DNA from 2 places in the Comamonas sp. 7D-2 genome. Region 2 is predicted to be linked to the other one. Evidence: predicted binding sites of a transcription regulator. Region 2 holds the regulator's gene; the other holds the start of a gene.
The links. Region 2 encodes FNR, which switches genes on or off when oxygen is low (the NO sensors DNR and NnrR bind a similar motif). Its sites were predicted from a motif close to TTGATNNNNATCAA; they were not measured.

Region 1 (11,999 bases), 160 kb from region 2:
GCCCAGCTACACCGCCTGGCTCGACCAGCAGGATCAGCGCCCCGTCTATACGCAGCTCAAGAAGATGCTGCAGTTTCTGCAATGGCAAAAGAGCCAGCGCGGCGAGGCGCAGGGCCAGCGCTGGCTGCTCAAAGCCCCGCAGCATCTGCACACTTTGGAAATTCTGCTGTCCGTCTTTCCCCAGGCTCAGGTCATTCTGACCCATCGCGAGCCCGCACAGACCATCCCTTCCATGGCCAGCATGGCGCATACGCTGTGGCAGATCTACAGCGACCAGCCTGACCCAAGCTCTGCAGGCCGCCAGTGGAACAGCCGCATGGCGCGTGGTATTCACCACACCATGCAAGTGCGCGAGCAGCAGGACAGCCGGCGCTTTCTGGATATCCACTTCTCGGACACCGTGGCCAAGCCCATGGAGGTGCTGGAGGCTGTCTATCAGTTCGCCCAGATGCCCTTCACCGAGAAAGCCCGCACCGATGCGCAGCAATGGCTGTCTGGCAACGGCCGGGAAAAGCGTGCGGGTCATGACTACAGCCTGGAGACCTTTGGCCTGAGCGAGCAGCAGATGCAACGCGACTATGCGCTGTACCGATCCCGGCATCTGCCAACCCAGAGCTAAGAGGTGCTTTCATGGAAAAAATCATGTTCAGCCTGTGGCGCCCCGCACGGCATTCGGCAGAAAGTTGGCGCCAGTCGCTGATGGATTTGCAAAGATCCCTGCAAGCCTGTGGTGCCTCGCGGATTCGTGTGATGGTTGTCGATGACGCCATGGACAAGGCCGCAAGCCAGCGCATCACGTTCAGCCAACATCCTCTCGATGGAATGATCAGTCTGTGGCTGGACAGCGCATCCATGCTGGGCCCGGTGCAAGCACTGATCGCGCAGCAGGTGGCAAGCCTGCATGCCTATCTCGTCTGCGAGTCCGAGCCCTACCCCGAAGAACGCAAGGCGCGCATTGCGCGTTTTGATGCTGAAGTGGCTTTAGGCAAGCGCACACCGGGCATGTGCCAGGTGGCGCTGTTCAGAAAGCCGGTCGGCATGAACTTTGAAGAATGGATGGTTCACTGGCGTGAAGGCCATGGCAGCAATGCCTACCCGCTGCAGTCCATCTTCGGATACCGGCAAAACCTGGTCGTGCGACGCTTGACCGAAGACGCACCGGAAGTCCACGCCATCGTTGAGGAGCAGTTTCCCGATATCGCGATCGGCAGTGCTCACGGCTTCTATGACACGCACGGAGATGAAGACCTGCTGCGCCAGCGGCAGAAATACATGTCCGAATCTGTGACTCCCATCATGGATTTCAGCAGCCTCGATTGCATTCTCACCAGTTTCTATCAAGTCAGCGCTTGAGACTGACCCACTACCACCGGAGACAAAACACATGTTGGACCTGGAAGCCATTGAGTTGATCAAGCAGCTCAAGGCGCGCTACTTTCGCGCCATCGACACCTGCAATCTGGAATTGCTGCAAGGCATGCTGACGCCAGACATCAAGCTGGCCTTCAAAAGCCCGGCTTACGAATTCCATCTGGAAGGCATAGACAAGGCGCTGGACTTCTACAAAACCTCCTTTACCAAGACCCGCCTGGCCATGCACAACGGCCACACGCCGGAGATCGAGGTCAAGGGAGACGAAGCTACCGCGCTCTGGTATCTGAACTACGTCTTCATCAACCTCGAAGAGAAAACGCATATGCATGGCGGTGCGATCTATGAAGACCGTTATGTCAAGCGCGATGGCCGCTGGTGGATTGCAGGGACGGGCTACAAGACCTTGCTTGAAACCGTGGAGCCGCTGAGCGAGCAGTTGCAGATCACCTCCAAGCCCATCAACTGAAGCGAGTACTCCAATGACCAAAGCTGCCAACCTCGTCACCTCCATCAAGGTGGAAATCAATGCACCCGCCAGCGTGGTCTGGGAAGTGCTGGCCGATCTGGAGAACTACCGCCTCTGGAATCGCTTCTGCCCCGACATCCGCTGTGGGCTCAAGCTCAATGACTTGGTCGAGATGAAAACACGCCATCCGCTGACGGGTGAAGTCTGGCCTGTCAATGAATACCTGGTTGCGTTTGAGCCCGAGCAACTGCTGTCCTGGGAACAGCGCCCCGTGCCCGAGAACAAGGACGCTGCGCGCCGGGATCAGTACATCGAAGCCATTGACGCCAACCGCTGCACCTACTTCACCACCGACCAGTTCCTGGGACTGAACGCCGACACCATCATGCGCGAGCATGGCGCCTGGGTAAAGATCGCCTTTGACCAGGTCGCCGAGGATGTCAAGCACCGCGCAGAAGAGCTGCACTTTGCCCGCACCCGGGCTGCATTCTGAGAAAACCCCAGGCTATATATCCAAGGAGACCCATATGCTTCTGAAAGACAAAGTCATCATCATCTCTGGCATCGGCCCCGGCATGGGCATCAAGCTCGCCCTGCGCGCGGCGGAATATCAGGCCAAGGCCGTGGTGCTGGCAGCCCGCACACAGTCCATGCTCGATGAGGCAGAGCAAGCGATTCGCGATGCCGGCCACTCCTGCGAGACGCTCAAAGTGTCCACCGATATCTCGCAGCCCGAGCAGTGCCAGCGGCTTGCAGAGCTGACCATTGCCAGGTTCGGCCGCATCGATGCGCTGATCAACTCGGCCTATGCCCACGGGACCTGGGGCTCTTCGAGCAACTCCTCCATGGATGACTGGCGCAAGGTCATGGAAGTCAATCTCTACGGCTCCATGAACATGACCCAGGCCGTGGTGCCGCAGATGAAAAAGCAAAAAGACGGCAGCATTGTGATGATCAACACCATGGCAACGCGCCGCCCCAATCAGCTCGAAGCCGGTTACGCAGTATCCAAAGGCGCGCTCAAGACTGCTGTGCAATATCTGGCAGAAGACCTGGGGCCCTACGGCATCCGCGTCAACAGCACCTACAACGGCTGGATGTGGGGCGCACCCGTCAAAGGCTATTTCCAGGCGGAAGCCAAGCGCCAGGGCGTACCCATGGAATCTCTGGTCGATGTGATTGCCCAGCAGATTCCCTTGCGCAACGAGATTCCCGACGATGCCGATTGCGCCTCCGCCGCGCTGTATCTGGCCAGCGACTATGCGCGCGTGGTGACCGGCGCCCAACTGGACGTCAGTGGCGGCCATTACCTGCCTCACTAAATTCCAGCGGAGAACAGCATGCAAACTCTTCTGGATATTGAAGAAATCAAACAGCTCAAGGCACGCTACTTTCGCGGCATCGACACCTGCAATCTGGAGCTTCTGAAAACCGTTCTGGCCGATGATGTCCATATTCGCTTCGACAGCCCGACTTACCAGTATGAGATCAATGGCATCGATGAGGCCATGAACTTCTACCGCAATGCCTTCACCCATCGGCGCTTTGGCATGCACAACGGGCATACACCGGAAATCAAGGTCGACGGTGACACGGCCACCGGCATCTGGTACCTCAATGATCTGTTCATCAATCTGGATGAGCAGACCATACTCACCGGCAGTGCGCTATATGAGGACCTCTATACCAGAGTCGCCGGTCAGTGGCGGGTGCAGCGCACGGGCTACAAGCGGCTGCTGGAGATGATTGAGCCTCTGAGCAGCGGTTGTCGCATCACATCGCGACCTATTACGAGCAACTTATAAGCGACATTAAGACTGCAATTGGACTTTCCCTTAGAAGGTAGACATGCCTAGGGGCAGTCCAATGCAGGCTGACGGACGAGCAGGAGCAAAGCTCTGCTCCTAGATCCTTTTGCTCCTATAAAGCGCTTTGTGGAGCGCTTTTTTTGGTTCGACGCACATCGTGCTCGGCACGGTGATGCCTTGAGCTTGCACAAATCCAGGTTGAGTTCGCATGAGCCTCGTTATCGCTTCCTGTCTGGCCGAGAGGAGCGCGTCTTGAATGCCGCGAGGTCCTGCGCTGTATTGAGCCACTAAATCCACGATCTGCAGCAATCTCTTGTACAGGCCTGGCTTTCTCCCGCTGATTGTCATCATTGATTACGGCCGCACGATACCCCGATTACCTCTCTATGGCGGTCAGGTGATCCAGTGACGGTTTTCAAGCAAGCAGCAGGCGGTGGCTATCGGTTTCAGGCCAGATTTCACGTCCCAACTTCAACGGATCAGTGCGAGATTAAGGTGCGAATTCAGTTTGCAGATGCCTGATCCAAGCCGCGCTTGATTCCACCGGCTATTTAGTCAACTCCCGAGGAATTTACTTGAATGTCAATTGATTCAATGAAATCTTGATGAAGGAATTGATGCAAAGCAACGAATCGAGAAGAACCTTGTTGCAAGTCAATTTTGTAGGTAATCTCGTGGCAAAGTTCGTTATCGGATCTCTATCGCCAAATCATGGATGCTCAGGCATCCAAGCCAAGGGGGATTGCTAATGACAGAACCTCAGCCTGAATCGACTCGTACCGAGGAATTGCGCAGCTTCGCATTTCTCGCAGTTGTTATGGCACCTATATTGGCCGTTGTACTGATTGCGTCTTACGGCTTTGCGATCTGGTTTTATCAGATGATCATCGGTGGTCCCCCACATGCATGAAGAATCTGAGCCCATTGAAACTCATACCGACTTGCATATCACCAGTCTGGTTGTGCATGTGCTTCCCCAGGCATTGGCACAAGTAGCTGCTGGCATCGTCACGATCAAAGGCGCTCAAATACATGGAAGTCATCCGGCCGGCAAGTTGGTCGTGACCTTGGAAGCGCCCCATGCAAGAGAAATACTTGATTGCGTGTCTCAGATTGAGCTGCTTGATGGCGTAATCAACGCGTCCCTGGTTTATCAGCATGTTGAGAACTGGCAGTCGCTAAACCAAGAGGTAACACATGACTAGCACTAGGCGTGATTTTGTCCGTCAATCTGCGGCCGCAGCCGCAGGGGCCGTTGCAGGCATCCCCATAGAAGCTCTGTCCCAGGATGCAGGAGCAATGGCTGCCGACCTGAAGTGGTCCAAGGCGCCATGCCGCTTTTGCGGTACAGGTTGCGGCGTCATGGTGGCCGTCAAGGACAACCGCGTAGTGGCCACTCAGGGTGACCCTGAGGCCGAGGTCAACCGGGGACTGAACTGCGTCAAAGGTTACTTCCTGTCCAAGATCATGTATGGCGGTGATCGTCTGACAAAGCCGTTGCTGCGCATGAAGAATGGTCGCTATGCCAAGGATGGCGAGTTCCAGCAGGTTTCCTGGGATACGGCCTTCGACGTCATGGCAGAGCAGTTCAAAAAGACGCTCAAGGCCAAGGGCGCCGACGCGGTGGGCATGTTCGGCTCCGGCCAGTGGACGGTATGGGAGGGCTATGCCGCCTCCAAGCTGTTCAAGGCAGGCTTTCGCACCAACAACATTGATCCCAATGCAAGGCACTGCATGGCCTCGGCAGTTGCCGGCTTCATGCGCACCTTTGGCATGGACGAGCCCATGGGTTGCTATGACGACATCGAAGCCGCGACTGCCTTTGTGCTATGGGGCTCGAACATGGCTGAAATGCATCCGGTGCTGTGGACGCGCGTGACCGACAGGCGCCTGTCCACACCGGGCGTGAAGGTGGCCGTGCTGTCCACCTTCGAGCACCGCTCGTATGAGCTGGCGGACATGTCTCTGACCTTCAAGCCTCAGACCGACCTGGCCATACTCAACTACATCGCCAACCACATCATCACCACAGGCAGGGTCAACAAGGACTTTGTCTCCAAGCACTGCAATTTCAAGCTCGGCAACACCGATATCGGCTACGGGCTGCGTCCCGAGCATCCCCTGCAGAAGGCTGCCAAGAACGCCAAGGACCCCAACGGCGCCAAGTCCATAAACTACGAGGAATACGCCAAGTTCGTATCCACCTATACGCTCGAGTACACAACCAAGCTCACGGGTGTACCGGCCAACCGTCTCAAGGCTCTTGCCGAGCTCTATGCAGACCCCAACAGCAAGGTGGTGTCGTTCTGGACCATGGGTTTCAACCAGCACACACGCGGTGTATGGGCCAACAACATGGTCTACAACATCCACCTGCTGCTGGGCAAGATCGCCACACCCGGCAACAGCCCGTTCTCACTGACGGGTCAGCCTTCTGCCTGCGGAACGGCTCGTGAGGTGGGCACTTTCTCGCACCGCCTGCCTGCGGACATGGTGGTGACGAACCCAGAGCATCGCAAGACTGCTGAAACCATCTGGAAGCTGCCCGAAGGCACGATTCCACCCAAGCCCGGCTACCATGCCGTGGAACAAAACCGTGCGCTCAAGGACGGCAGGCTCAATGCCTACTGGGTGATGGTCAACAACAACATACAGGCCGGCGCCAACCTGGCGCAGGAAGGCTACCCGGGCTACCGCAATCCTGACAATTTCGTGGTGGTCTCCGATGTCTACCCCACAGTCACAGCCGTAGCCGCCGATCTGATCTTGCCGTCGGCCATGTGGGTCGAAAAGGAAGGCGCCTACGGCAATGCAGAGCGCCGCACCCACTTTTGGCACCAGTTGGTCAAGGCTCCTGGTGAGGCGCGCTCCGACCTGTGGCAATTGATGGAGTTTTCCAAGCGTTTCAAGGTCGAGGAAGTCTGGCCCGAGGAACTGCTGGCCAAGAAGCCCCAGCTGCGCGGCAAGACCCTGTTCGAGGTGCTGTACCGCAACGGCAACGTGGACAAGTTCCCCTTGGCCGACATGGACCCCGCCTATGAAAACGAGGAAGCCAAGGCCTTTGGCTTCTATCCGCAAAAAGGTCTGTTCGAGGAGTACGCCTCGTTCGGCCGTGGCCATGGCCACGATCTGGCACCGTTCGACCAGTACCACAAGGTGCGCGGCATGCGCTGGCCCGTGGTCAACGGCAAGGAAACGCTCTGGCGTTACCGCGAAGGCTCGGACCCCTATGTGAAAGCCGGTACGGGCTACCAGTTCTACGGAAATATCGACGGCAAGGCCAACATCTTTGCCTTGCCGTACGAACCACCGGCGGAGGCTCCGGACAAGGATTACCCGTTCTGGCTTTCCACGGGCCGAGTGCTTGAACACTGGCACTCAGGATCCATGACCCGGCGCGTACCCGAGCTGCATCGTGCCGTGCCTAACGCACTGTGCTACATGCACCCTGACGATGCCAAGGCACTGGGCGTGCGCCGCGGCAGCGAAGTTGAGCTGTCCTCGCGGCGCGGCTCCATGCGCACGCGCGTCGAGACGCGCGGCCGCAACAAGCCTCCGCGCGGATTGGTCTATGTCCCCTGGTTCGACGCCAGCCAGCTGATCAACAAGGTGACGCTGGATGCTACCGACCCGATTTCGTTGCAGACGGACTTCAAGAAGTGCGCTGTGAAGATCACCAAGGTTTGACGAAAGAGAGGTTGACCATGAACTTCTTCCGCAAACTCGTCCGGCTTGTGGGCATGCTGCTCATGCTCAATATAGGTATGGCCTGGACGCCAGCCGCCATCGCGGAGACCTTCTATGACTCGGCGCGTGGCCCCACGCCCATCATGCAGGCAACCAAGCCGCCAGTGCTTGGCAATGCCGTCAATGATGACGTGCGCCGCACGCGCAACTACACCTGGCAACCGCCCACGATCCCCCATCGCGTTGACGGCTACCAGGTGGACAAGAACTTCAACAAATGCATGGACTGCCATTCGCGAACCAAGGCCGAGATCTCGCAGGCAGTGCCGGTATCGGTCACGCACTATATGGACCGCGACGGGCGCATGTTGGGGCAGGTGTCCACGCGACGCTATTTCTGCCAGCAATGCCATGTGGCTCAGGATGCCGTCCGCCCTCTGGTCAGCAACACCTTCGAAGATGTGGATACCGTGATCCTGAAGGCCCTGCAGTCCCAGTCGGGCAAGACATCCAAGAAAAACTGACGCTGCGGCGCACGAGGCTCATCTATGTTGACACTTCTCAAGCGCTACTGGGCGGTGATCCGCCGCCCCAGCGTACATTTCAGCCTGGGCTTTCTGACCATCGGCGGTTTCATCGGCGGCATCCTCTTCTGGGGCGCGTTCAATACCGCCATGGAGCTGACCAATACGGAGAAATTCTGCACGGGTTGTCACGAGATGCGGGACAACGTGTTTGCAGAACTCAAGAGCACGATCCACTACACCAACCGCTCGGGCGTACGTGCCGTGTGCTCCAACTGTCATGTGCCGCACGACTGGACTGACAAGATCGCTCGCAAGATGCAGGCCTCCAAGGAAGTGTGGGGCAAGATCTTCGGAACAATCGACACGCCTGAAAAATTCGAAGCCAAGCGGCTGGAGTTGGCGCAGCACGAGTGGGCTCGCTTCAAGGCCAATGATTCTCTGGAGTGCCGCAACTGCCATAACTACGACTCCATGGATATGACGCGGCAGAGTTTGCGTGCACAGAACATGCACAGCACCTATTTGGCCAGCAAGGAAAAAACCTGTATCGACTGCCACAAGGGCATTGCCCACAAGCTGCCTCACATTCCTCCCGGACAGGGCCCCAGCGACACGCCAGGTCAGAAAGTACCTGGGCCAGCTGAGGCTTCGGTTGCGTCGGTGCAGTAGCGGGATGAATGGCTTGGGCACGGCTGCTTCCAGATTTCTTTGTATATCCGGCCTGGGTTGTGTACGCGGCGGCCGAGTGGTGCTGCGCGATCTGGGCTTGGAACTCGGTGACGGTCAACTCCTGATGCTCAGAGGTCATAACGGCGCGGGCAAGAGCAGCCTGCTGCGTTGTCTGGCCGGCCTTCTGCCATGGCGTACTGGAAGCCTCCAGTGGTGCGGCGGTACGCTGTCCCCTCAGGATCCAGCCTACCAGCGGCAACTGGCCTATATGGGACATCAGGCAGGAATGAGCGACACCTTGACAGGGATGGAGAATCTGCGCTTTGCGCTGGCTCTGATGGCTGTGAGCTGGAATGAAGCACGCGTGCAAGCCGTTTTGCAGGCCTTGTCGTTGACGGGAGTCGTCGCACGGCCTTTTGGCCGACTGTCCCAGGGTCAGCGTCGGCGACTGGGGCTGGCCCGTGTTTTGCTGGGCGAGCGTCCGTTTTGGTTGCTGGACGAACCCGACAACTGTCTGGATGTCCAGGGCGAACAATATCTGGTCGAGGCACTGGAGCAGCATCTGGCCTCAGGAGGAATGGCCGTGGTGGCTTCGCACCGCAACCTGGTGCTGCCGACGCCCCGGGTGTCGATACTGGACTTATCCCGCTCCGTGGTCACGACGGCAATGAATGAGCAGGTGGCTGTTTGCTGAGAGCTGTGTGCGCAAGAGAGTTGAAATTGGCCGCTCGAAGGCCTTCCGATGCCTTGGGCGGGCTGTTCTTTTTCGTGCTGGTGGGCAGTCTTTTCCCCTTGGCTTTGGGGCCGGACGCCCCCCTGCTGAGGCAGATTGCGCCGGGCATTGTGTGGGTCGCGGCCTTGCTGGCCGTGCTGCTGGGGCAGCACCGGCTGTTCGAGAGCGACATGGCCGACGGGTCGCTGGAGCAATGGTTGCTGGCGCCTGCGCCCCTTTCGCTGCTGGTGGGCCTCAAGGTGGCCACGCACTGGTTGCTGGGTGTGTTGCCATTGTTGCTGGTGGCTCCCTTGCTGGGCTGGCAGTACGGCCTGGATGGGACGGTGGTCAGCATTCTGCTGGCATCGCTGGCCCTGGGAACGCCCAGCCTGTGCCTGCTGGCGGCTCTGGGCGCAGCACTGACACTGGGTGTGCGGGGGCAGTTGCTGCTGGCTCTGGTGGTGCTGCCGCTGAGCGTGCCCATCCTGATCTTTGGCAGCCATGCCGTGGCCCAGGCGCAGCAAGGGCTGAGCGCAGCGCCTGCTCTCAATCTGCTGGGGGCCTGCCTGTGCCTGGCGTTACTGGCCGGCCCCTGGGCTATAGCAGCGGCCTTGCGCCTCGCGCTGGAGTGATATGAATTCCCTTACTTCCAATGCATCACCAACGCCTGCAGCAGGGGCCAGCGGCCACAAATGGCGCCAACTGACCTCGCCCCCGATTTTTTACCACTGGGCGGGTCGAGTCTGGCCCTGGATGGCCGTGCTGGCTGCCGTGCTGGCTGCTGCGGGTCTATGGGTCGGATTTGGACTGGCACCTACGGATCACCAACAGGGCGAGGTCTACCGCATCATCTTTTTGCATGTGCCGGCCGCCTGGATGTCCATGTTCATCTATCTGGTGGCAGCGCTCCATGCCGCCCTGGGGTTGATTTACGGCACCCGTCTCTCCCCCCTGCTGGCAAGGGCCCTGGCCCCCACGGGAGCCTTGTTCACAGCCATCGCCTTATGGACCGGGGCTGCCTGGGGCAAGCCTACCTGGGGGGCCTGGTGGGTATGGGATGCGCGCCTGACGTCGGAGCTGATCCTGCTGTTCCTGTATCTGGGCTATATGGCCATGGTCTCGGCCATAGAGGATTCGCGTCGGGCCGATGGCGCTGGCGCCATCGTGCTGCTTGCTGGCGTGGTCAATGTTCCCATCATCTATTTCTCGGTTCAGTGGTGGAGCACCCTGCATCAGGGTGCGAGTATCCGCATGGATACAGCTCCCAGCATGACACACACCATGCTGGCCGGCATGCTGCTGATGGCGCTGGCCTGCTGGGCCTATACGCTGGCCGTCGCCCTGGTACGGGCACGTTGCCTGATTCTGGAGCGAGCCCGCGAGGAGAGTCTGTAATGCAGGATCATGCTTTTTTCATTGCTCTGGCCTACGGTGTGAGCGCGATGGCGCTGGGTATCGAGCTGGTCAGCATCTTTGTGCGCAGCCGTCGCCTGAAGGCTGAAGCCGCGTCCGGACTCGAAGCCAGGGAGAACCCATGAAGCCGCGCCAGCGTCGCCTGCTGTGGGTGTTGGCAGGACTTGCGCTGGTGGCCGCAGCCGTCACGCTGGTGCTGCGAGCGCTCAACTCCAATGTGATGTTCTTCTACAGCCCCAGCCAGGTTCATGCAGGTGAGGTTCCGCATGGTGCGGCCTTTCGCCTGGGAGGCCTTGTGGAGCCTGGCTCACTGCAGCGCAGCGGCGACGGAATGCTGCTGCGCTTTGCCGTGACTGATGAAGTGCGCAGTGTACCTGTGCAGTATCGAGGATTGCTGCCCGACCTGTTCCGCGAGGGCAAAGGTGTGGTGGTATCGGGCCGTATGCAGGCGGACGGTGCCTTCCAAGCCTCCGAGGTGCTGGCCAAGCACGACGAGAACTACATGCCGCCCGAAGCGGCCCATGCATTGAAAAACGCCGCCGGCAAGCCGTCGGAGAAGTCTGCCGACGACGCCACCGTCAGGGAAGCCGGCCAGGACAGCGCCGATGCCGTCTCCAGCGGAGGCCGCACATGATCGCTGAACTTGGCGTGTTCGCCCTGGTACTGGCCCTGGTTACGGCAGTGCTGCTGGCGGTGCTGCCGCTGGCCGGTGCCCACTGGGGACTGGCGGGCTGGGTAAGGCTGGCCCGGCCCGCAGCCTTTTTGCTATGCGCGTTGTGCGTGCTGTCTTCGGCCAGCCTGTTCTGGTGCTTCTGGCGCGGAGACTTCTCGGTGCTGTATGTGGCGGCCAATTCCCATAGCGACCTGCCCATGGCCTACAAGCTGGCAGCGTTCTGGGGTGGTCATGAAGGCTCCATGCTGCTGTGGCAGCTCATGCTCTCGGGCTGGACCCTGGCGGTGGCCTGGCGCAGCCGAGACCTGCCGCCGGCCTTCGTGGCGCGCGTGCTCGCGGTGCTGGGATGGATCAGCGTGGGCCTGCTGCTGTTCCTGCTGTTTCTCTCCAACCCGTTTGCACGCCTGATCCCGGCGGCTGCGCAAGGCAAGGACCTCAACCCCTTGCTGCAGGATCCCGGCATGGTGCTGCATCCGCCGCTGCTGTACATGGGCTATGTGGGCTTTGCCGTGCCCTTTGCGTTCGCACTTGCGGCACTGATCTCGGGCGAGCTGGGTGCGGCCTGGGCGCGCTGGTCGCGTTCCTGGACGCTGGCGGCCTGGGGCTTTCTCACACTGGGCATTCTGCTGGGCAGCGCCTGGGCCTATTACGTACTGGGCTGGGGCGGCTG
Region 2 (11,999 bases):
CGACAAGGACACCATGATCGTCAGTTATGACGCCGAACGTGGTGAAGCTCGCGGCCCGCGCAAGAAAGACGTTGACTACAAGGCTCAGGGCCTGGGGGACTGCATAGATTGCAAGCTTTGCGTTCAGGTTTGCCCCGTGGGCATCGATATCCGCAAAGGATTGCAGTACGAGTGCATTGGCTGCGGTCTGTGCATCGATGCCTGCAACTCCGTGATGGACAAGATGGAGTATCCGCGTGGCCTGATCCGGTTGACCACTCAGAATGCCGTGGCGAAGGCCTGGAAGCAGGTGCAGGTGATTCGCCGCATTTTCCGCCCGCGTGTGCTGATCTACTCGGCCGTGCTGGTGGCCCTCAGCGCTGCCATGATCGCCAGTCTGGTGCTGCGCGAGCCGCTCAAGGTCGATGTGATTCGCGACCGTGCTGCGCTTTCGCGCATCGTGGCGGGCGGCAAGCTGGAGAACGTCTACCGTCTGCAGATCATGAACGCCACCGAATCCGAGCAGCGCTACCGTATCAGCGCCGTGGGCCTGGAGAATCTGGAAGTCGCATCCGAGCAGGAAGTGAGCGTTGGCCCTGCAGAGACGCGCGGCATTGCGGTGCGGCTGCAGATTCCGTACGGCTCAGCAACTCCCGGCTCGCACCCCGTACACTTCAATGTGGATGCAGTGACTGCCGGAGCAGGGCGTATTTCCGAGAAGACGGTGTTCCTGGTGCCGCGTTAATGCCAGGTCTTGACGGTCTTCGTGAGCCATCACGGAGGCCGGACAAGGGCACCGCCAATCGGCAACAATTTATGCCACCCTGCCGTGTGTGCCTGGGTGGTCAGAATTTTGGAAAGAGGTTTCATCATGTCGGCAGCACAAGCCAAGGTCTCGCAAACGGCCAAGATCATCCACCCCGAGGACGGCAAGCCCTGGTGGAAGTTTGCCCATGTCTGGCTCATCATCGCCGGCCCGGTGATCGTGGTGATTGCCGGCTTTGTCACCGCATACATCGCACTGAGCAGGCCTGATCCCGTGATTGACCCTGACTACTACCGCCATGGCATGGAAATCAACCAGCGCCTGAGCGAAAGTGAAAAAAGCCTGGCCCCAGCAGTCACCGGCCGCAATCATGCGGCCACGCCAGCCAAGGACCATCCGCTGGATCGCTGAGTGCTCTGGCGCTTGCTCCGCCAAGGTCGCTTTTGCGGCCTTTTTTGTTGCCGATATCAAAATCAGAGCGTGTTGCGCATGTTCTGTCTAACGTTGATGTAGAAGTAAATGGTTTTTTGATATCCAGATGGCGCAGGATGCTCCTGAAAAGAGAGTAGTTCAGGGTTTCCCGCCACGGTGCATGCCCGCAGTCCTGCATGAACGGTCACCACTGTTGTGCAAAATATGACCAAGCCCACAGCCCAAGGAGAATCAGGATGGATGCTCGACGCTGGATGTGGATTGTCTGGCCGGCCTTTCTGGCGGCAGCAATCATGGAGATGGTGGTTTTCGCCTTTGTGGACCCGCTGGATGTGCACTGGCTGGGCTCCCCCCTGGACTGGTCGCGCCAGGCCATCTATACGGTCGCTTTTTTTGCCTTCTGGGTCGTGACCCTGATCGGAGGTGCGATGACGGTGATGCTGGGTCGCTCCGTCAGCGATCTCAATGGCGGCATCGTTTCCGAGCCTCTGCCCGATTAATTCGCACAGACAAAAAAGCCCGCTGTCCGCGGGCTTTGTCTTGAGAGTGTCTGTCGACTCGGTTCAGTTCTGGCATTGCTGGCTGTTGACGATGCGTTTGAGCGCCTCGGTATCCAGGATGCGCAGGTGGCGCTGCTTGACTTCCACAATACCTTCCTCTGCAAATTTGGAGAAAGTGCGGCTCACGGTCTCGAGCTTGAGGCCCAGGTAACTGCCGATTTCTTCGCGCGTCATGCGCAGCACCAGTTCCGACTTGGAAAAGCCGCGTGCCGACAGGCGCTGGACCAGGTTCAACACAAAGGCCGCCAGGCGCTCTTCGGCACGCATGCTGCCCAGCAGCAGCATCACGCCATGCTCGCGCACGATTTCGCGGCTCATGACCTTGTGCACATGGTTCTGCAGGGCAGTGACCTCGCGCGAGAGCTGCTCCAGTTTGTCAAACGGCATGACGCAGACCTCGGCGTCTTCCAGGGCCACGGCATCACAAGTGTGGTGGTCGTTGACGATGCCGTCCAGACCAATGATTTCGCCAGCCATCTGAAAGCCTGTGACCTGATCGCGCCCGTCTTCGGTGGCCACGCTGGTCTTGAAGAAGCCGGTTCGAATGGCATACAGCGAGGTGAACTCTTCGCCATTGCGAAACAGCAGCCCACCGCGCTTGACCTTGCGGCGCGTGGCCACAATCTCGTCAATGCGCTCCATTTGTTCATCGTCCAGGCCCATGGGCATGCACAGTTCACGCAGATTGCAGTTGGAGCAGGATGCTTTGATGGTCTGAAGATTCATGGGCTTTTAGCAACGGCGCAGACAGACACAGAGTGGAGAGTCGCGCTGGTCATTGACCTCGTGGTTGAAGATGAGATGGATCAAATTGTCGCAGCACTTGCCTTGAGGTCTCTTGATTTTCATCAAGGACAGGGTGATTGCCTTGGGGCACATTGCCTGTATTCGTTCAAAAACATGCGCTTTTGCCTATTTTGGGCATGATTTTCAGGATCTGATTTCCATTGAAATCTGCTCTATACAGAGTGTGGGCGCACCCTAACTCCCAGTTATGACCGCAGTCACGCCTGAGTTGCTGAGCCGCTTTGATATCCCCGGCCCACGCTACACATCGTTCCCAACAGCCGACCGTTTTGTTGAGGCTTTTGGTGCAGACGACTACATACTGGCACTCAAGCAGCGCAAGACGCATTCTGGCTCGCGCGCTTTGCCCCTGTCCGTTTATGTGCATGTGCCGTTCTGTGAGTCGCTTTGCTATTACTGCGCCTGCAACAAGATCGTGACCAAGCATCATGAGAAGGCTGCCGAGTATCTGGACTACCTGAGCCGCGAGCTGGCCATGCATACCGAGCATTGCGGCAAAGGTCAACTCGTAAGCCAGCTGCATCTGGGCGGAGGCACACCGACCTTTTTCAGCGATGCCGAGTTGCAGCAGCTGATGGTTTTGATGCGTGAACATTTCAAGCTGGATCCCGCGGGCGAGTACTCCATCGAGGTCGATCCGCGCACCGTCAGCAACGAGCGGCTGAGAGCTCTCAAGGACATGGGGTTCAATCGCCTGAGCTTTGGCGTGCAGGACTTTGATCCCGCGGTGCAGAAAGCGGTGCACCGCGAGCAGCCCGCCGAGCAAGTCTTTTCGTTGGTGGCCGAGGCGCGCCGCCTGGGCTTTGTCTCCATCAACGTGGACCTGATCTACGGGCTGCCCAGGCAGACGCCCGAGTCTTTTGCGCGCACGCTGGCACAGGTCAATGAGCTGCGCCCCGATCGCATTGCACTGTATGCCTATGCGCATCTGCCCGAGCGCTTCAAGCCGCAAAGGCGCATCGAATCGGCAGACCTGCCCATGGGACAGGACAAGCTGAACATGCTCTCCGGCGCAATTGACGCATTCATGGATGGCGGCTATGTCTATGTAGGCATGGACCACTTTGCGCTGCCTGACGACTCTCTGGCCATTGCCAAGCGCCAGGGGCGCCTGCATCGCAACTTTCAGGGCTACAGCACCCAGCCTGATTGCGATCTGATTGCACTGGGCGTATCGGCTATCGGCAAGGTGGGTGCGACCTACAGCCAGAACGTCAAGACTCTTGAAGAGTATTACGATGCCGTCGATGGAGGCATGCTGCCCGTGCAGCGCGGACTGGCGCTTTCGCGTGACGATCTGGTGCGCAGAGCCGTCATCATGTCCATCATGTGCCAGGGCTCCGTCCTGTATGAGCCCATGGAGCAGGCCTGGCTTATCAATTTCCGCGAGTACTTCGCTGCGGAGCTGGATGCGCTGGCAGAGATGCAGCGCAATGGCTTGGTCGAGCTGTCCGTCGAGGGCTTCAAGGTCACTGGCCTGGGCTGGTTTTTTGTGCGCGGAGTAGCCATGCTGTTTGACCGATATTTGCAGGCCGACCGGAACCGCGCCCGCTTTTCGCGCATCATCTAGCACATGTTGTTTTCGCTGGTCTGGACTGCTTTGATCATGGGGCTCGTGGGTGGGCCCCATTGTCTTGTGATGTGCGCTGCCCCCTGCAGTGTGGTCACAGCAGCGAAGCCTGTCGGCGGCGGGCAGCCAGTTGTCGTGCTCGGCCTGCAAAAACGCCAATGGCTGCGTACCAGCCTGTTTCATCTGGGGCGCATCGCTGCCTATGCCCTGCTGGGCGGGATCGCGGCCGTGGCCATGGAAAGTCTGGCCTGGCTGACCAGTCAGACAACGGCATTGCAGAGACTTTGGACGCTGATGCATGTGGCGGTCATGGCCTGGGGGCTGGCCATGGTGGTGCAGGCGCGGCAGCCAGCCTGGCTGGAGCGGGCGGGGCGTTCCGTCTGGGCCAGGGTTCAGCCCTGGGTCACCGCGCCGGGCGGCAGTCTGGCAGCGGGCTTTGCCTGGGCACTGATGCCTTGTGGTTTGCTGTATTCGGCGGTGTTGGTGGCGGCCTTGAGTGGCGGCGCCTGGCAAGGTGCTTTGTCCATGGCAGCCTTTGCCGTTGGTGGTGCACTGTGGTTGCTGGCGGGGCCCTGGCTGTGGCAACTGGGGCAGTCGCATGTCAATGCATTGCGGGCCAGGTGGGGCACCAGAGTTGCAGGTCTGATGCTGATTGGCGTTGCGAGTTGGGCTTTGTGGATGGACCTGGTCTACAAACCCAGTCTTTGGTGCCGATAAGTCACACAAGAGGGGGTTGTTGACGCTGTTTGCATCCCAACAGACCCTAGTCATGCTTGAGCAGTCATGGAACTGCGGAATAATGTCTCATCTTGTGTGTAGCGCTCAAAGTGAATCGTTTCGTTGCTATTGATATCGGACAACTGCGTATCGGCATGTATGTCCATCTGGAGACCGGCTGGTTGCGCCATCCGTTTCCCGTCAGCAGCTTCAAGATTGTCAATGACGAGCAGTTGCAGACACTCAGGACCCTGAAGCTCAAGGCAGTTCAGGTCGATCTATCGAGAAGCGATCTGGAGGAAGCGGCAGCGCCTCCGACAGCAGACCCTCAACCCGCTCCTGCCCCCCCCGAGAACGATGCGCATGCCTGGCGTAACAGTATTTTGGGCGTGCAGTCCAGGTTTCTGGGCGCGGTTTCCGTATTTGATGACGTGCAGGCCTTGTTGCCTGTCAACCCCGAGAAGGCGCGGACAACGACGGATATGCTGGTTGCACAGCAAGTCGTCAAACTGGCGCAGGCTCGTGATCTGAGTTTGCATCTGCTCGCGGATACGGGGGGCGCCACCTTTGGCGTACATGGTGTCAATGTCTCCGTGCTGAGCCTGTTGCTGGGTAAGACGCTGGGCCTGTGCGATGACGTATTGAAGGATCTGGGCACGGCGGCCCTGTTGCATGACATCGGCAAGCCGGGGCTTGAGATTTCCGCATCGGCCAATGCACTGAATCAGGGCACGGGCCGCACGCCTCTGCGAGAGACCGTGTATGCGCGTCATGTCGGAGAGTCGGTGGCATTGGCTCTATCCATGGGCTATCCTCCTTCCGTCACGACGGCCATCGCCCAGCATCATGAATGGGCCGATGGGTCAGGCTTTCCACTTGGCTTGCTGGCCGAAGATATGGACATTGCCGGACAGATCCTGGCGCTGGTCAATAATTTTGAGCGCTTGTGCAATTTGCCACTGCAAGGCAACGAAATGACGCCTCATGAAGCCATGGCTGCACTGTACGGACAGTATCGCCAGCGATATGCGCCCGATGTGCTCAAGGCATTCGTGCAGACCTTGGGGGTCTATCCACCGGGCTCTTTGGTGGAACTAAGCGATGGGCGGATGGGCGTGGTGGTGTCTGTCAACACCAGCCAGTCGCTCAAGCCGAAGGTGCTGACCTATGACATGCAGGCGCCGCAGAAGCTGCGGTTCGTAGATTTGCTTGAGTATGTGGGTTTGGGTATTCGCCGGGGCTTGACGCGAAATCAGCTTTCTCGAAATGCGTTAGAAGCTTTACAGCCGCAAAGGCGTCTTTGCTACTTTTTTGACAGTTCTGCAGCACCTGCTGCCGAGAAAGACCTCGCGTGACTTTGCAGCAGAGTTTTCTGATTGACCCTCTGCTTGCCTCCATGCTCGATGGTTTGCAGGAGGCGGTCTGGCTGCTGGATGCGCAGACATTGCGTGTCGTGCATGCCAATGCAGCCAGTATGCAGCTCACGGGCTACACGCCCGAGCAGGCGCAGGAGCAGTATGTCGATGTGCTGTGTGCCTCCCTGGTGCAAAAGGCGTTCTGGCAGGATGCCTCAAACTGGGTGGGTGGGGCGAAATTTCTCACAGAAATCTGTACAGCCAATGGTTCATTGACAGCTGTGGAGATGGGGGTGGGCTCCATCGCCCTGAATCCGCGCTGGTTGATGCTCACCATGCTCGACCGCAGCGAGCAGTTGCGGCACGAGAGCGAACTGGACATGCTGCTTGCAGAGTTGCGGGCGACGCTTGAGTCCGCTGCAGATGGCATGCTGGTCTGTGATCTGCGCGGCGGCATTCGGGCATTCAATCACCGTTTCGCGGAGCTGTGGCAACTACCCGAACCACTGCTCGTGCAGCGAGATGATGCGGCCGTCTTTGCCCATCTGGAAGCGCAGACCATCAGCAGCGAGAGTCAGTTCACTCTTCTGCAGGATGCGCAGGACCTGTCGGCTCCTGAAACCTCGGAGGTACTGCAGCTGCTCAGTGGCAGGGTGCTGGAGCGCCGCTCCGTGCCTCAGCTCAGTCGCGGTGTGGCGATAGGGCGTATCTACTCCTATCGAGACATCACGGTGGAATCCAGCTCGGCGACAGAACTACGTCTGGCTGCAAGAGTGTTCGAGTCCAGCCTGGACGGTATCTTCATTGCCGATGCCAATGGTGTCATCGTTCAGGTTAACCCGGCCGGCGGGCAGTTGCTGCATGGCAAGGCGGTGCTGGGGCTCGCTGCCTGGACTCTGTTCGAGTCCGAGGGAGGGCCTGTGTCCGACCTGCTGGAGCTGGCCGCTGCGCGCTGGGATGTGGGCAGCTTCTGGGAGGGCAATCTTTGGCTCAAGCAGAGTGAAGGTCAGCGCTGCGCGGTCTGGCTGTCCTGGGTGGCATTGCGTGACGGCTATGGGCGCCTGGTACAAAGCATTGGCTTTATGCGCGACATGACCATGCAGCGCAGTGCCCAAAAGCAGATTGAGCAGCTGGCTTACAGTGATGCGTTGACAGGGCTGCCCAATCGCCTGAGTCTGAGCCGTCACGTGCAAGCCGCAATCACTGCTGCGCGCTTCACACAGCAGCCCTTCAGCATTCTGTTTCTGGATCTGGATCGTTTCAAGATCATCAACGATTCATTGGGCCATGACTTCGGCGACCGGGTGCTCAAGCTGGTTGCTCAGCGGCTGAGCGGACTGCTGCGCCCTGCGGATGTGCTGTGCCGTCAGGGCGGGGACGAATTTGTTCTCTATCTGCATGATTGCACGGGGGAAGGGGCTTCGGCCGTGGCTGCCCGTATTCTGGACGAAATGCGCCAGCCCTTCATGCTTGACGGCCTGGGCTTTTCCGTTCAGTGCAGCATTGGGGCTGCGCAATTTCCGGCGGATGGTTTGACGCTGGACGAGCTGATTCGTCAGGCCGATATCGCCATGTATCGTGTCAAGGAGCGTGGACGCGGCAATTTCAGTTTCTACCAGCCGCAAATGAGTGCGGGTCTGCTCTCGCGCATGAAGCTGGAGCATGCCATGCGCCAGGCGCTGGACAAGGGGCATATGGCCGTGCACTTTCAGCCACAGGTACATATCCGTTCGGGTCGCATTGTGGCGGCAGAGGCTTTGCTTCGATGGACGGACCCCGAGCTGGGGGTGATCTCTCCTGCAGCCTTCATTCCCTTGGCGGAGGAGTCCGGCTATGTGGTTGCGCTGGATGCCTGGGTGCTGGAGCAATCAGTACAAGAGGCGGCGCGCTGGCTGGCTATGGACATGCCTGTCAAGGTATCGGTGAATGTCTCCGCGCTGGAGTTCAGGCAGCCGGACTTTGTGGATCGCCTCAAATATGTGCTGGAAGCCAGCGGCTTGCCGGCACAGTGGCTGGAGCTGGAGCTGACCGAGAGCATTTTGCTGCAGGAGGCGCAGGAAATGGCTTTGCGCGTGCATCAGATCGCAGAACTGGGTGTGGGCCTGGTCATTGACGACTTCGGTACCGGCTATTCGAGCTTGGCTTATTTGAAAAAACTGCCGATCTCCAAGATCAAGATCGACCAGAGTTTTGTGCGCGGCCTGCCGCACGATGCGGGAGACAAGGCCATTGTGGGCGCCATCATCAGCATGGGGCAGGCATTGGGCGTGGAACTTGTGGCAGAAGGTGTGGAAACGCAGGAGCAATGCCAGGCAATTGAGCAGTTACAGGGTGACTACTTTCAGGGCTATCTGTGCTCGCCAGCCTTGCCTGCGGAGCAATTCCGAAAGCGCTTGGAGCAGGGTGCATCCGAGCAGGAGCCGAGAGTTCAGCCGTATTCGTCGGGTGACGATGCCAGTGGCATTCATATTGCAGGTCTGCAATAGTTGGAGGACATGCTTTTTTGCTAGGTTTCCTATCGTCTGATTTGACGATGCGCAGTTTGTGGGGGCTCAGCAAAATCAAGGCATTTCTTGGGCCGACTTCCGGGTGCGTGCATCAATGAAGAACGCGCGCAGAGTTGAGTAACTGTGCGGTATTTGATGGGCCGGATTTTTTGAGACAGCAAATGCCCAAAAGCGATTACGCAACTTTTGATTTCTACAACTATCGCTCGGATGCTCTTCAGGCCGTCACCGGCTTTCCCGTCCCGTATGCTGTGGAGCCTGAGGCAGCTTCTTCGCCGGAACAGGTCCCGGTCATCGGTACCGAATCCCTGAGTCAACTGATTACTGCGCTGTACGAGTCAGCCATGGACCCGCAGAACTGGAAGGTATTTCTGGAGCTGCTGCGCTCAAGCGCCAATGGCAACTACGCCTCGCTTGTGGTGCGCGACCCTCATGGTGAGAATGTGGGCTGGGTGATTTCAGCATCGAGCGGTCGCTCCGAAGTCATTCCTTACGACCCCTATGCGCAATGGAGCCCGTTTCTCGGTATCGCCAAGGACAAGGTGCTCACCCTGTTGGATGTGATGACGGAAGCCGAATGGCATTCCTGTCGCTACTACACCGACTGGTGCAAGGGGGTGGACATCGAGCACATTCTGGCCGTGGATGTCATGACCGATAACGGCTGCTCCTATGGTTGGCGTATCACGCGGCCTGCGGCGGCGGGAGCATTCGAGTCAACACATCTGGACGTGGTGCGCATGTTGGTGCCGCACCTCAAGCGGGTGTTGAACATGCAGCTGAATCTGCATCGTGACCGGCAGGTCATTTCGCTATACGGGCGTGCCACTGCGCAGCTGATGATGGGCGTGGTCATTCTCGATCAGACGGGGAAAATGATCGAAGCCAACCCAGCAGCCACCACCATTTTGAACGTGGGCGATGGAATACGGGTCAACAACGGTGCGCTCGAGGCCGTCTATGCCAATGACAATCGCCGGCTGCAGCGTCTGATCCGCGATGCCTTGCTCTCTCCCAAGCTGGAGAGCGTCTCCATGACCGAGGGCATGTCCATCACTCGCCAGTCCGGCCAACTCAACTGGGGCGTGGTGGTGCAAAGCATCTCTCCCGATGAATGGACTGAAGGCAAGCAGCGTCCCAGCGTAGCGGTTTTTCTGCGTGATACGACGGGCAAGGCAGAGCCGCCCGTCAAGCTCACGCAGCAGCTTTTTCATCTGACTCCTGCAGAGACAGCAGTGGCCACGCATCTGAGCAACGGCATGTCTTTGGAGGAGGCGGCCGAGGCTTTGGGTATCAAACCCAATACCGCCCGCGCCCATTTGCGCGCCATCTTCTCCAAGACCGGGGTACGTCGTCAGACCGAACTGGTGCGACTCTTTCTCAACAGCGTGGCCTGGTTGGGCAATCATTGATTCCAGCCCGGAAAGCAGGCAAAAAAGGCCCGGCAAGCGGGCTGTTTCTTGTGCCTGGCTGGAAGCTGTTGTCAGCGTGGGGCTTGCATCCGTCATCGCCTCGTGGTTGTTGGAGTCGCAGTCATGGCGCTTGAAGTCGTCATTCACTGGCTGGGTCATGCCTTAAAGGTTGGCACTATCACGGCGGAGACGCTGCCTGCAAGGTTGAAACCAGGTTTGAATGCGAAGGCAGATGCGCCACCGACGTCTGGAGCTGTCGAATGCCGGTCGCAGCCTTCCTGTTAGTCGCTTAGTACGCTTGCTGCAGAGGCGAGAGCATCGAGCACTGTCGGCTGAGTTTCCTGCGCAGGCTGCATGCAGGGGAACAGGGTGGCAGTTGTTTGCAATGCGTTGCGGCATGGTCGGAGATCCTGCTTTCCATTTCGGCTCCTCGAATGAGAAAAGCACGCGACGGGCAGGGGTTGCAGGGCGGCGCTCGTCCCTGGCCTTCTTGAAAGCTGGAGGAGATTGATGAATGGCAACTGCCGCAGCGCTTACCAGATTGAGTGTTGAGGGCAGGACTCCAGAAAGTAAAAGCCACATAGCGGATAGCTATGGTTAAACTATGGCTGATTAATTCAGTGAGGCATGTATGGATCGAATGGATGCCGGCGCAACGTATGAAATGAGCCCGCGCAGGGTTGTGTTTGAGTACAGGACCAATGGTGAGGCTCGATCAGCAGCTATCAGTGGCGATGCACTTGAGCGTCTGACGAGAGCCAAGGAACTTGCTGGAGCGGGGCAGAACCTGGCGGCATACAGAGCCCATTGGCAAGCAATTCATGGGCTGGCTGCGACAAAGCACGATCAAGGTCAGGGGCCTGTCGTCATTCGCGTCGGTGATATTCAAGCTCGATAGAGTGATGTGAGACCTGTGCCAGGCTCTCTGTGCTCATGAAGGAGTCGGGCGGCAACCTTTCTTGCTTCTTGAATCTGGACGTCAAGCCATTCGGCCTTGGCGGCTGCAGCGGCCCGCTCTGTACCTTGCGAAGCGGCTGTAGAGGGTATGGGGCTTAATGGTGCAGTGCGCATGGCGTTTCTGGAAGCAAAAAGCTCGCGCGATGGCGAGCCTGTTTGTTGCTTGAGCTGGCTTGTCAGAGCCCACTCATGCGACTCACGGTTGGAGTGCAGTTAATTCATGCTGGGCGTCGTGGCGTTGGCAGATGGCCGCCGTCGACGTAGATGTTCTGACCGGTGATCCATTCGCCTTGGTCGCTGCACAGGAATGCGACCAAGTGGGCGATATCTTCGCCGGTACCTGCTCGACCCAGAGAGATGTAGCCGGCGATCATGTCGTCCCACACTTTGCCGCGAGGCACATCATCCAGGCGACTTGTTTCCACGATGCCTGGAGCCACGACATTCACGCGAATCTTCTTGGGGCCAAGCTCTCGCGCCATGATGGTGGTCAGGCCATTGATGGCCACCTTGGTGGTGGCGTAGGCGCCAGTGTCAGGTGCCAGCAGCTGCGCTGCCAGCGACGAGATATTGATGATGGCGCCGCCTTCTCCCTGTGCCCCCATATGTTTTGCGAACGCACGAGACATATAGAAGGTTCCGTTCAGGTTGACATTCATCACCCGATGCCATGTATCGATGGATAGCTCCGTCACCGGGATGCGGTCGTCGCCGCGGGTTGCGCCCGCGTTGTTGATCAGAAAATCCACACGTCCCCATTCTGCAATCGTGCGTGCAAGCAATGCGTCGATGGACTCTGGATTGCTGACATCGGAGACCACAGGCAGGGCGCGGCGCCCGAGCTGACGGATTTCATCCGCCACCGATTCGATATCTCGCCAATGCGCTTTGCGCTCATCTTCCGGATAGGTGTCGGGGGCGCGGCCCGTGCCCGTCA

Region 1: a site for FNR is predicted at 4,263-4,276, ahead of napE (periplasmic nitrate reductase, NapE protein). Genes of this name have one in related genera too.

What each region holds. Positions count from the first base shown of each region.
Region 1 covers NZ_CP094238.1:2,336,606-2,348,604, reverse strand. The annotation lists gene MPZ60_RS10885 (sulfotransferase) at 1-619, shown strand, start outside; gene MPZ60_RS10880 (hypothetical protein) at 631-1,353, shown strand; gene MPZ60_RS10875 (nuclear transport factor 2 family protein) at 1,385-1,840, shown strand; gene MPZ60_RS10870 (SRPBCC domain-containing protein) at 1,854-2,333, shown strand; gene MPZ60_RS10865 (SDR family oxidoreductase) at 2,368-3,162, shown strand; gene MPZ60_RS10860 (nuclear transport factor 2 family protein) at 3,181-3,645, shown strand; gene napE (periplasmic nitrate reductase, NapE protein) at 4,397-4,558, shown strand; gene MPZ60_RS10850 (chaperone NapD) at 4,551-4,853, shown strand; gene napA (periplasmic nitrate reductase subunit alpha) at 4,846-7,335, shown strand; gene MPZ60_RS10840 (nitrate reductase cytochrome c-type subunit) at 7,353-7,859, shown strand; gene MPZ60_RS10835 (cytochrome c3 family protein) at 7,884-8,531, shown strand; gene ccmA (heme ABC exporter ATP-binding protein CcmA) at 8,536-9,225, shown strand; gene ccmB (heme exporter protein CcmB) at 9,279-9,875, shown strand; gene ccmC (heme ABC transporter permease CcmC) at 9,877-10,638, shown strand; gene ccmD (heme exporter protein CcmD) at 10,638-10,781, shown strand; gene ccmE (cytochrome c maturation protein CcmE) at 10,778-11,290, shown strand; gene MPZ60_RS10805 (heme lyase CcmF/NrfE family subunit) at 11,287-11,999, shown strand, end outside.
Region 2 covers NZ_CP094238.1:2,172,365-2,184,363, forward strand. The annotation lists gene ccoG (cytochrome c oxidase accessory protein CcoG) at 1-724, shown strand, start outside; gene MPZ60_RS10045 (FixH family protein) at 851-1,156, shown strand; gene MPZ60_RS10050 (hypothetical protein) at 1,414-1,677, shown strand; gene fnr (fumarate/nitrate reduction transcriptional regulator Fnr) at 1,741-2,463, opposite strand; gene hemN (oxygen-independent coproporphyrinogen III oxidase) at 2,732-4,114, shown strand; gene MPZ60_RS10065 (sulfite exporter TauE/SafE family protein) at 4,118-4,831, shown strand; gene MPZ60_RS10070 (HD-GYP domain-containing protein) at 4,924-6,186, shown strand; gene MPZ60_RS10075 (bifunctional diguanylate cyclase/phosphodiesterase) at 6,183-8,672, shown strand; gene MPZ60_RS10080 (helix-turn-helix transcriptional regulator) at 8,855-10,105, shown strand; gene MPZ60_RS10090 (SDR family NAD(P)-dependent oxidoreductase) at 11,281-11,999, opposite strand, start outside.